DNA from 2 places in the Stenotrophomonas sp. 14P6.2.3 genome. Region 2 is predicted to be linked to the other one. Evidence: riboswitches for the same ligand, from Rfam matches in the RefSeq annotation. Region 2 holds a riboswitch; the other holds the start of a gene.
What was found. A riboswitch is a leader RNA that binds a small molecule or an ion and turns the genes downstream of it on or off. The one in region 2 is predicted to bind cobalamin.
Positions count from the first base shown of each region.

Region 1: linked by a shared signal. The riboswitch ahead of btuB (TonB-dependent vitamin B12 receptor) and the one ahead of AC27VL_RS14435 (epoxyqueuosine reductase QueH) in region 2 are both predicted to bind cobalamin.

Region 1 is NZ_JBYOLA010000010.1:137,986-143,763, forward strand. Features, by position in the region: gene btuB (TonB-dependent vitamin B12 receptor) at 1-752, opposite strand, end outside; cobalamin riboswitch at 871-1,091, opposite strand; gene AC27VL_RS10560 (histidine phosphatase family protein) at 1,268-1,846, shown strand; gene AC27VL_RS10565 (TfoX/Sxy family protein) at 1,880-2,242, opposite strand; gene AC27VL_RS10570 (GAF domain-containing protein) at 2,239-2,721, opposite strand; gene bioD (dethiobiotin synthase) at 2,789-3,475, shown strand; gene AC27VL_RS10580 (aminotransferase-like domain-containing protein) at 3,558-5,000, opposite strand; gene msrA (peptide-methionine (S)-S-oxide reductase MsrA) at 5,214-5,778, opposite strand, start outside.
Region 2 is NZ_JBYOLA010000018.1:38,895-44,672, forward strand. Features, by position in the region: gene AC27VL_RS14425 (bifunctional nicotinamide-nucleotide adenylyltransferase/Nudix hydroxylase) at 1-438, shown strand, start outside; gene AC27VL_RS14430 (nicotinate phosphoribosyltransferase) at 519-1,928, shown strand; cobalamin riboswitch at 2,042-2,256, shown strand; gene AC27VL_RS14435 (epoxyqueuosine reductase QueH) at 2,398-3,069, shown strand; gene pncA (bifunctional nicotinamidase/pyrazinamidase) at 3,127-3,753, shown strand; gene purU (formyltetrahydrofolate deformylase) at 3,841-4,692, opposite strand; gene AC27VL_RS14450 (LysR family transcriptional regulator) at 4,806-5,714, shown strand; gene AC27VL_RS14455 (NADH:flavin oxidoreductase/NADH oxidase) at 5,718-5,778, opposite strand, start outside.

The sequences.
Region 1 (5,778 bases), on a different contig from region 2:
GCGCGCAGGGCGCTGCCTTCCACGGTCCACTGGTCGCTCAGGTTGTAGCCACCGCGCAGGCTCTTGGACAGGTTGCGGTAGCCGTCGCGGTCGGGTTCATCGGCGAAGCAGCCGGCAAACAGCGTGGCCGAGCCACGGCAGGCATCGATGCCGTCCGAATGCTGGTAGGCGATGTCGGCGCCGAACCAGCCGCGTTCGGTGCCACCGCCGATGCCGCCACTGGCTTCACGCAGGCCGTTGCTGCCGCCGCCCAGCTGGAAGTGCGGAGCGAAGTCGCCCTGGTTGCGGCGGGTGAAGATCTGGATCACGCCACCGATGGCGTCGGCACCGTACAGGCTGGACTGCGGGCCGCGCACGATTTCCACGCGCTCGATCTGCGCCAGCGGCAGATCCTGGTACATCGCCAGGCCGAGGTCGGCGCTGTTGATGCGCACGCCATCAACCAGCACCACGGTATGCGAGGAGTTGGTGCCACGCAGGAACAGCGAGCTCTGCTTGCCCAGGCCACCGGCATTGGTCAGGTTGATGCCGGCGCGGCCCTGCAGCAGTTCCTGCAGCGAGGTGGCCTGGCTGGATTCGATCTGCGCACGGTCGATCACCTGCGCAGGCGCAATGCTGTCCTGCAGGGCGATCGGCGTGCGGGTGGCGGTGACCAGCACCTGATCGAGGTCGGCGGCGCGATCTTCGGCCAGGGCCAGCGCAGGAAGAGCGGCCAGCACGGCCAGGGACAGCATTCGGGACTGCAGCTTCATCGGGGGGACTCCAGGTGCCGCGCACGCCCGCGCAGCGAAGGGGAGGAGTCACAACAGGCAGGCACGCGCCGATGCCGCGGCCATCGCCACAGACATCCAGCGCCATGCCCACCGCATCGCGACCTGAGGCTTCCGGGCCGGTCTCCGGGCTCGCCGCCGGGTGGCCCAAGGCCACCGTCCAGGCGCCTTCCCATGCCTGCGGCACAGTGGCGGGTTGCCTGGAACTGACGTGCTTACCGTTGCGGGGGCAGCGCCGGCATGGCGTGTTGTCACGCGTCACCGGCTTCCCGTTTCAACCTGCCGGCAGGGCCGCAGGTCACCTGGAAGTGCGCGCAGTCTACGGCATCGCGACCGGCCGGTAGCGTCGAACCTGCTCGGCTGATCAGGTGCGGATGTGCCTGCACGGTGCAGCAGACCTGCGCCAGCGCCTAGAATGCAGCTCGAATTATCGTGGTGCCGTTGCCGATGTCCGTCTGTTTTCCGCTGTTCCCGCGCCGCCCTGACTGGGCACGCGCATGATCCTCGACCTGGTCCGCCATGCCGGCAACGGTCGTGATGAGTTCCTCGATGGCCGCAGCGATCCGCCGCAGCTGGCCCGCCTGCCGCAGGAGCTGGTCGATGCCTATGCCGGGCAGTCGTGGGAACGGGTGATCAGTTCGCCGCGCCTGCGCTCGCTGCATACGGCGATGGCACTGGCCACACCGCGCGCGCTGGACGTGGAGGCGGACGAGGAGTGGGAAGAGCTGGATTTCGGCGACTGGGATGGCCAATCGCTGTTCGACCTGCCGGAAGACGCATTGGCCGCCTTCCACGCGGATCCGCACGCGTTTCCGCCGCCGCATGGCGAGAGCTGGGGCCATTTCGAACGGCGCATCGCACGCGCGCTGGATCGACTGCTGGACGACGACGACCCGGCGCCGACGGTAGTGGTCAGCCACGGTGGTCCGCTGCGCATGGTGCTGTCGCAGGTATGTGGCCTGCCGATGTCGTTGTGCTGGGCGTTGCGCATCGACCACGGCACGCGCCTGCGCGTGTGGGTCGAGCGCGGTGAAGCCGGGCTGGTGGGTGAGCTGCTGGAGCTGCAGCAGCCCTGAGCGCGCTCGCCGGGCATGGCCCGGCGCTACCGATCAATCCTCGTCGGTGCTTTCGGCCGCGCCTTCTTCGCCGTCGTCCTCGGCGCCGAAGCGCTGCTCATGCACCGGGCCTGATGCCGGGCCTGCCGCCTTCAGCGGATGCACGGCGATACGTGCTTCGTAGTCCTGCACCAGCGCGGTGCGCTGCGGTTCGCTCAGTTCCTGCCAGTGGCAATCCAGCAGCGCACCTTCCAGCGAATACAGCAGGTTGAGGCTGGGCTTGAAGCCGGCACGCTTGACCTTGACGAAGGCGCCGACGGCACCGATGGCGACCAGATCCTCGCGGCTGCGCAGGCCTACCTGGCGCAGCCACGCCGCACTCTTCGGGCCGATGTTGCGCAGCTTGACCGCGCTCACTTCAACGCCCCGACGAACACGTGGGCGATGGCTTCCAGACCGGCCTGGTCTTCAGCATCGAAGCGGCTGACGATGGGGCTGTCGATATCGAACACGCCGATCAGCTCCTCACCCCGGACCAATGGCACCACCAGCTCCGAGCGCGATGCGGCATCGCAGGCGATATGGCCGGGGAAGGCCTCCACGTCTTCGATGCGCTGGGTCACGCGCTGGCTGGCGGCCGCACCGCACACGCCCTTGTCCAGCGGAATGCGTACGCAGGCCGGCAGGCCCTGGAACGGACCGACCACCAGTTCCTTGCCGTCATACAGGTAGAAACCCACCCAGTTCAGGTCGGGCAGGGCGTGGTAGACCAGAGCAGCGAGGTTGGCCGCATTGGCGATGCGGTCGGACTCGCCGTAGACCAGGCCACGGGCCTGTTCCAGCAGCTGGGCGTATTGTTCCGGCTTGCTGCCGGTGAGCGAGGCGTTGGCGAACATGGCCGCAGTCTAGCAAGCGTGCCGGGCCAGCGATAATGCAGGCTCTGTTGCCCTGCTGGAGCCTGTGATGTCCCTGCCTGCCACGTTGCCGACGGCCCTGTTCGTCACCGGCACCGATACCGAGATCGGCAAGACCGCCGCCAGTACCGCGCTGCTGCACGCGCTGCGCCGGCGCGGCCTGCGCGCGGTGGGCATGAAGCCGGTGGCCAGCGGCAGCCACGATCTGGGGCAGGGCCTGCGCAACGACGACGCGCTGGCACTGCAGGCCGCCAGCCTGCCGATGCCGGACTATGCCGATCTGAACCCCTACGCATTGCGCCAGCCGTTGGCGCCGGAGCTGGCGGCGGCAGAAGATGGCGTGCGCATCGAACTGTCCCCGATCGTGGCGGCCTTCGAACGCCTGCGCGCACAGGCCGACGTGGTGGTGGTCGAAGGCGTGGGCGGCTGGCTGGCGCCGCTGTCTGCGCAGCTGGACCAGCTTGACCTGGTGCGTGCGCTGCGGCTACCGGTGGTGCTGGTGGTCGGCCTGCGCCTGGGCTGCGTCAACCACGCGCGGTTGACCGCACAATCGCTGCAGGCCAGCGGCGTGGACTGCCTGGGCTGGATCGGCAACCACATCGATCCGTCGATGCAGCGCCAGGATGAGAATTTCGCGACCCTGCAGCAGCGCCTGCCGATGCCCTGCTGGGGACGGCTGCCGCATCTGCCGGAAGCCGGTGGCGAAGCGTTGAGCACACACCTGCACGACGCGTGAGGGTAGCGCCGGGCCATGCCCGGCGAGCGCTCAGCGCGGCAGGCAGAGAAGCCGCCGGGCATGGCCCGGCGCTACCGATCCATCAGCGCGCCACCAGCTCCCGCGCGATCGCACCCAACCGTTCCACCGCACCGATGAAGCGCGCGTCCAGGGTCTGGCAACACGACAACCGCAGGCAATGCCGGTACCGCGCGCCACGCGAATACACCTGGCCCGGCATGAACACGATGTCCTCTGCCAGTGCGCGCTCAAACAGTTCACGGGTGTCCACGCCCGGCAGCTCCAGCCACAGCAGGAACCCGCCCTGCGGCTCGGTCGCGCAGGTGCCGGCCGGGAAATGTTCGGCGACCAGTTGCCGCAGGCGACCGACCTGTTCGCGGTACAGGCGGCGCATGCGATGCAGGTGGTGCTCGTAACTGCCTGCTTCCAGGTAGGCGGCCACCGCATCACCGAGCAGCTGCGGTTCGCCGCCGGTGGACTGGAACTTGAGCAGCGCGATGCGTTCGGCAAAGCGTCCGCCATCGAGCCAGCCGATCCGGTAGTCCGGTGCCAGCGTCTTCGAAAAGCCACCGACCACCATCACCCAACCATCGCGGTCGAACGCCTTCAGCAAGGGGGCCGGCGGCTCGCAGAACTGCAGTTCGGCATACACCGCATCTTCGATCAGCGGCAGCTGGCGTGCGTTGACCAGCTCGGCCAAGCGTTGCTTGTCGGCGATCGGCATCGTACAGCCCAGAGGGTTGTGTACGGTCGGCATCACCACCAGCGCCGCCACCGGTGTGTGCTCCAGCAGTGCTTCCAGCGCATCCACGTCCAGGCCGCGCTGCGGATGGGTGGGTAGTTCGATCGGTTGCAGGCCGAGCGTGGTCAGCAGGGGGTACAGGTTGAAGTACGAGGGCGCCTCGATGCCGACGGCATCACCGGCCTGGGTGACCGCGCGCAGGGCCAGCTGCAGTGCCTCCATCGCGCCATGGGTCAGCAGCAGGCGCTCGGCATGGGTATGCAGGCCCAGCCGGGGCCCACGCCGCACGATCTGCGCCAGCAGGCGCTGCGAACCGTTGGGACGGGCGTAGGTTTCCACGGTCTGCTGACCATGGCGCAGTACCTGCGCGGTGTGCCGGGCCAGCTGCGCGCCCGGGTAGAACTGTCGTCCGCGCGGGCCGGCAAAGGCCAGGTCGACCACGCCGGGGCGGCGCTGTGCTTCCAGCACGCGAGCCATCAGCACCTGTTGCAACGGCGCAGTGGGTGCTGACGGTGCATCGCGCAGCGATCGCTGCGGCGCCGACAGTCGCGGCGCGACTTCGAATCCGGCCTTAGGCCGTGGAATGACCAGTCCGGCGTCTTCCAGCTGGCGATAGGCCGCAATCACGGTGTTCAGGCTGAGCTGGCGCTGCGAAGCCATCTGCCGCAGCGACGGCAACCGGCTGCCGACCGGCAGGCGCCCGCCGTGGATGGCTTCAGCCAGCTCGTCCGACAGCCGCTGGTAGCGGGGTGGGATCATCGTGGTGGTGTCTTCTGTATCCATCGACTCGACCCGCATCTGGTTCTGTACCCATGATGCCGACGAGCCTAGCATGTCGTTGTCGGCCGGGCCTGATCGGGGCCGGGTCGATACTTCCCAAGCGCACGGCCCTGTGGCCGTGCGTCTTTTTTTGTTGTGTGTAGAGCCGAGCCCATGCTCGGCTGCTCTTTCGCCAACAGCAGCCGAGCATGGGCTCGGCTCTACAGAAGAGGGGTGTCACCGCATCGGCACCAGCGCCGGATCGCGGCGGTACAACGCCGGGAACTGCTTGCCCAGCGCGGCCAGCTTGGGCGCGTCGTAGTAGCGGATGTACGCGGCCTGCGGGTAGTTGCTCATGTAGTTCTGGTGGTAGCTCTCGGCCGGGTAGAAGCGCTGGCCACTGCCCACCTGGGTAACGATCGGCGCGCGGTAGCTGCCGGCCTGGCCGAGCTGGCCGATGTAGGCGCGGCTTGCTGCCTGCTGGCGCGTGTCATCGACGAAGATCGCCGAGCGGTACTGGCTGCCATGATCGGGCCCCTGCCGGTTGAGCTGGGTCGGGTCGTGCACCACCGCGAAGAACACCTGCATCAGCTGTCCATAGCTGACCTGGCGCGGGTCGTAGTCCACCTTCACCGCTTCGGCGTGGCCGGTGCGGCCACCGCTGACGCGCTCATAGCGGGCATCGGTGGCACTGCCTCCGATGTAACCGGACACCGCGTTGCTCACGCCTTTGACGTGCTGGAACACGCCCTGCACGCCCCAGAAACACCCGCCGGCAAAGACCACGCTGGCATGGCTGGCG
Region 2 (5,778 bases):
GCGCCATATGCGCCTACCTTCGTCACCACCGATGCGGTGGTGGTGCACTCGGGCCACGTACTGCTGGTCCGCCGTCGTTCGGCACCGGGCAAGGGCCTGTGGGCGCTGCCCGGCGGCTTCGTCGGCCAGGAACAGAGCCTGCTCGACAGCTGCCTGCGCGAACTGCGCGAGGAAACCCGGCTGAAGATTCCACTGCCGGTGCTGAAAGGCTCGCTGAAGGGCCAGCAGGTGTTCGACCACCCCGAGCGCAGCCAGCGCGGCCGCACCATCACCCATGCCTTCCACTTCGAATTCCCCGCTGGCGAACTGCCGGCGGTGCGCGGTGGCGACGACGCCGACAAGGCGCGCTGGATTCCGGTCAGCGAGGCGCTGGACATGGGCCCGCAGCTGTTTGAAGACCACCTGCACATCCTGGAGTACTTCCTGGGCCGGGGCTGATCCGACCGGGCCCTGCAGAACCCGTTTTCCCCACCGGCGGACAGACCGCCGGTGCCACTCGACGCGAAGGAGCTTCCGTCATGCATTACCTCGATAACCTTCTCCTCAACACCGACAGCTACAAGGCCAGCCACTGGCTGCAGTACCCGCCGGGTACCGACGCCACGTTCTTCTACGTGGAATCACGCGGCGGCCTGCACGATCGCACGGTGTTCTTCGGCCTGCAGGCGATCCTCAAGGATGCCCTGGCACGGCCCGTCACCCACGCCGACATCGATGACGCCGCAGCGCTGTTCGCCGCGCATGGCGAACCGTTCAACGAAGCCGGCTGGCACGATATCGTCGACCGTCTCGGCGGCCATCTGCCGGTACGCATCCGCGCCGTACCCGAAGGCAGCGTGGTGCCCACGCACCAGGCACTGATGACCATCGAGTCGACCGACCCCGCCGCCTTCTGGGTGCCGTCCTACCTGGAAACCCTGCTGCTGCGCGTGTGGTACCCGGTCACCGTGGCGACCATCAGCTGGCATGCGCGGCAGACCATCGCCGGCTTCCTGCAGCAGACCAGCGATGACCCGCAGGGGCAGCTGCCGTTCAAGCTGCACGACTTCGGCGCACGCGGCGTCTCCAGCCTGGAATCTGCCGCACTTGGCGGTGCCGCGCACCTGGTCAACTTCCTCGGCACCGATACGGTGTCGGCGCTGTGCCTTGCACGTGCGCACTACCACGCGCCGATGGCGGGCTATTCGATTCCGGCCGCCGAGCACAGCACCATCACCAGCTGGGGCCGCGAGCGCGAAGTGGATGCGTACCGCAACATGCTGCGCCAGTTCGGCACGCCCGGTGCGATCGTAGCGGTGGTGTCGGACAGCTATGACATCTACCGTGCCATCAGCGAACACTGGGGTACCACCCTGCGCGAGGAAGTGATCGCTTCCGGCGCCACCCTGGTCATCCGCCCGGATTCTGGCGACCCGGTCGAGGTGGTCGCCGAGAGTCTGCTGCGGTTGGATGCCGCGTTCGGTCACACGATCAACGGCAAGGGCTACAAGGTGCTCAACCATGTCCGCGTCATCCAGGGCGATGGCATCAACCCGGATACGATCCGCGCGATCCTGCAGCGCACCACCGATGATGGCTACTCGACTGACAACGTGGCCTTCGGCATGGGCGGCGCGCTGCTGCAGCGGCTGGACCGCGATACCCAGAAGTTCGCGCTGAAGTGTTCGGCAGCGCGGGTGGACGGTGACTGGATCGACGTTTACAAGAATCCGGTCACCGATGCCGGCAAGGCCAGCAAGCGCGGCCGTATGCGCCTGCTGCGCCGCCTGGACGACGGCAGCCTGCACACGCTGCCGCTGCCGGCCGATGGCGATGACACCCTTCCCGCCGGCTTCGAGGATGCGATGGTGACCGTGTGGGAGAACGGCCGCCTGCTGCATGACCAGCGGCTGGATGACATCCGCGCGCGGGCCGCTGCCCAGCATTGAGGATCCATCCGCGCATGGCGTGGATCCAGCTGGGGGTCAGAGCCCGTTGCGGGCAACGGGATCCGACCCCTGGGCCTTGACCGGCGCCGTCAACACGTCCACCGTGAGCGCGCCGAAGGTATCCCTGCCGTGGTCTGGATGACGACAGGGATTTAAACGGGAATCCGGTGAAGGCGCCTCGCGCGCCCATTCCGGAGCTGCCCCGCAGCGGTGAATGGAAACGAATCCTGCCAACAGCACTGGGCTCGCGCCTGGGAAGCGGCAGGTAGTAGGTGGGCTGCGGCCCGTGTCCATCAGCCCGAATACCGGCCCCGGCCGGGGGACTCGACTGTCCCCTGACTCGACCTGGAATCTCCGCGGGGAGGTTGCCGGGGCCGTCGTCGTCCTGCGCGTGCAGGCGGCGTGGCCGCGCGCGTCCTGTTCACGGTTTCCGGCCAGACCCGTTGCCCACGCCCAGACGCACCCGACGATGACCGAGCTCCAACGCCCCACCCTGACCCTTCCCGACGACGGCCAGCGCCTGTTGCTGCATTCGTGCTGCGCGCCGTGCTCGGGCGAAGTGATGGAGGCGATCACCGCCTCCGGGATCGACTACGCGATCTTCTTCTACAACCCCAACATTCACCCGGTGAAGGAATACGAGCTGCGCAAGCAGGAGAACATCCGCTTCGCCGAACAGCACGGCATTCCCTTCATCGACTGCGACTACGACACCGACAACTGGTTCAGCCGTGCGCGTGGCATGGAGAATGAACCCGAGCGCGGCATCCGCTGCACGATGTGCTTCGACATGCGTTTCGAGCGCACCGCGCTGTACGCACACGAACACGGCTACGACACCATCAGCTCCTCGCTGGGCATCTCGCGCTGGAAGAACATGGCGCAGATCAACGACTGCGGCGTGCGCGCCGCCTCGCACTACGAAGGCCTGCAGTACTGGGACTACAACTGGCGCAAGGGTGGTGGTGCCAGCCGCATGGTCGAGATCAGCAAACGCGAGCAGTTCTACCAGCAGGAATACTGTGGCTGCGTATATTCGCTGCGCGATGCCAACCGCCACCGGCGCGAGAACGGCCGCGAGCGCATCAAGATCGGCTTGCTGTATTACGGGCAGGACAACGACGCCGCCAGCGGCGATTGACGTGCGCGCGAGGGGCGGCCACGCTGGTCGCCCCTCTCCCGTTGTGCCGGACCTGCCATGACCGCCCTGCCCGCTGACGTCGCCCTGCTGGTGATCGACCTGCAGCCGGACTTCATGCCCGGTGGCGCCCTCGCCTGCGAAGAGGGCGATGCGCTGGTGGCGCCGATCACGGCACTGCTGGCCGAGCGCCGCTACCGCACCGTGGTCGCAACCCAGGACTGGCACCCGGCCGACCATGCCTCGTTTGCCAGCCAGCATCCGGGGCATCTGCCTTTTGAAGCCATCCTGCTGCACGCGCAGCCGCAGACGCTGTGGCCGGACCACTGCGTGCAGGGCAGCGCGGGCGCCGCACTGCACCCGGGAGTGGACTGGACCGTGGCCGACCTGATCCTGCGCAAAGGCACGCGCCAGCAGGTGGATTCGTACAGCGCCTTCCGCGAAAACCACGGCCCCGACGGCACGCGCCCGGCGACCGGACTGGCCGGCTGGCTGCACGAACGAGGGATCCGCGAGGTGCACGTGTGCGGGTTGGCGCGCGATTACTGTGTGCTGTGGAGCGCGCAGGACGCGGTGAAGTCCGGCTTCCGGGTGAAGTTCCTGTGGGAGCTGACCCGCCCGGTGACCGATGCCAACGACGGCATGGTGCGCGAGGCCCTGGCGAAAGCGAGGATTGCGATCGCCTGACGCGCTTCCGCCGGGCATGGCCCGGCGCTACCCGTCGTCCGATCCTGGTAGCGCCGGGCCATGCCCGGCGAGCGGGCGACGCGGCCGTTACCTGAACACCACCGTGCGGTGCCCGTTGAGCAGGATGCGGTGCTCCACGTGCCGGCGTACCGCCCGCGCCAGCACCTGCGATTCGGTATCGCTGCCCAGCCGCACCAGCTCGCGGGGAGTCATCGCGTGGTCCACGCGGGCCACGTCCTGTTCGATGATCGGACCTTCGTCCAGGTCTTCGGTGACGTAGTGCGCGGTGGCGCCGATGATCTTGACCCCGCGCGCGTGCGCCTGGTGGTACGGCTGCGCGCCCTTGAAGCTGGGCAGGAAGCTGTGGTGGATGTTGATTGCCCTGCCCGCCAGCGCACGGCACAGCATGGGCGAGAGAATCTGCATGTAGCGCGCCAGCACCACCAGATCGATGCGCTCGCGCTCGACCAGATCGATGATCTGCTGTTCCTGCCCCGCGCGCGTGTCGGCGTTCACCGGCAAGTGGTGGAACGGCACCTGGTAGGACGCCGCCAGCGCTGCGAAGTCCGCGTGGTTGGAGGCCACCGCTGCGATGTCCACCTTCAGCTGGCCGCTGTGTGCACGGAACAGCAGGTCGTTCAGGCAATGGCCCTGCTTGCTGACCAGTACCAGCAGCCGTGGGCGATGGCGCCCGTCATGCAGTTGCCAGTCCATGCCGAAGTCCGCTGCCAGTGCAGCCATCGCGTTGTGCACGGTCTCCAGCGGCAGGCCCGCATCGCGGTCGAAGTGCACGCGCAGGAAGAAGCGACCGCTCTCCTCATCGCCGAACTGCTGGGCGTCGAGGATATTGCAGCCGTGGTCGAACAACAGGCCCGACACGCGATAGACGATGCCGGTGCGGTCGGGACAGGAGAGGGTGAGGATGGAATCGGGGCGCATTGCCCGAGTGTAGGGCAGCATCGTTGCGCGGTGGACGATGGTCACCGATGCAACCGACTGCTTGGTACAGACCCAAGCGATACTTGGCCTTCCGCATGGCAAGCTGGTCGGTCATGAACCTGTTGCAGCTCATCCGCAGCTTCACCCGCACCGCAGAGACCGGCAGCATTGCCGCTGCGGCACGCACCCTTGGCATCAGCGCCACCGCCGTGGGCCAGAACATCAACCGCCTGGAAGCCCACCTGGGCGTGCGCCTGCTGAACCGGAGTACGCGCCAACTGGCGCTGAGCGAGGCCGGCACGGTGTACCTGGCACAGGTGCGGCATCTCGAAGCGGATCTGGCACGCGCGCAGGCCATGGTCACCGGCGACGTGGAACCGGCCGGGCCCCTTCGCATCGCCAGCAGCAGCGCGTTCGGCCGGCACGTGCTGGCACCGCTGCTGCCCTCACTGCAGCAGCGCTACCCGCAGTTGCAGCTGGAACTGCGCCTGACCGATCGCGCCGTGCAGCACGGTGCCGAGGCGGTGGATGCAAGCATCCGCATCGGCGCGCAGCTGGAGGACGGGCTGGTGGCGCGCCCTCTGGCACGTATTCCGTTCGTGTTCTGCGCATCGCCTGCGTACCTGCAGGCACACGGCATGCCGCTGGAGCCGGCGCAGCTGGCCGCCCATCGCGGCCTGCTGCACCGCTTCCCCACCGATGGCCGACCACTACGCTGGGGCCTGCTGAAAGACGGTCAACGCGTGGACGCAGCACTGCCGCCGAGCATGGTCTGCGATGACATCAATGCGCTGGCCGAACTGGCCGCTGCCGGAGCGGGCATTACCCGGCTGGCAGCGTTCGTGGCCGAACCGTACCTGCGCGACGGGCGACTGCAGGCGGTGTTCGGGCCCGCTACCGACTGGAAGCCGGAGCCGATGGAGGTCTATTTCTGCGTCAGCGACCGCCGCGATTTCACCGCCAAGATCCGCGCGCTGTTCGAGCACCTGCAGGCCGGCCTGCCGCCGGCCTGGCAGGTGTAATGCTCAGCGCGGACTGAACACGCCGCGTGCGTCGCGCGGCTCGCAGCGCAGGTACTGCGGCGCC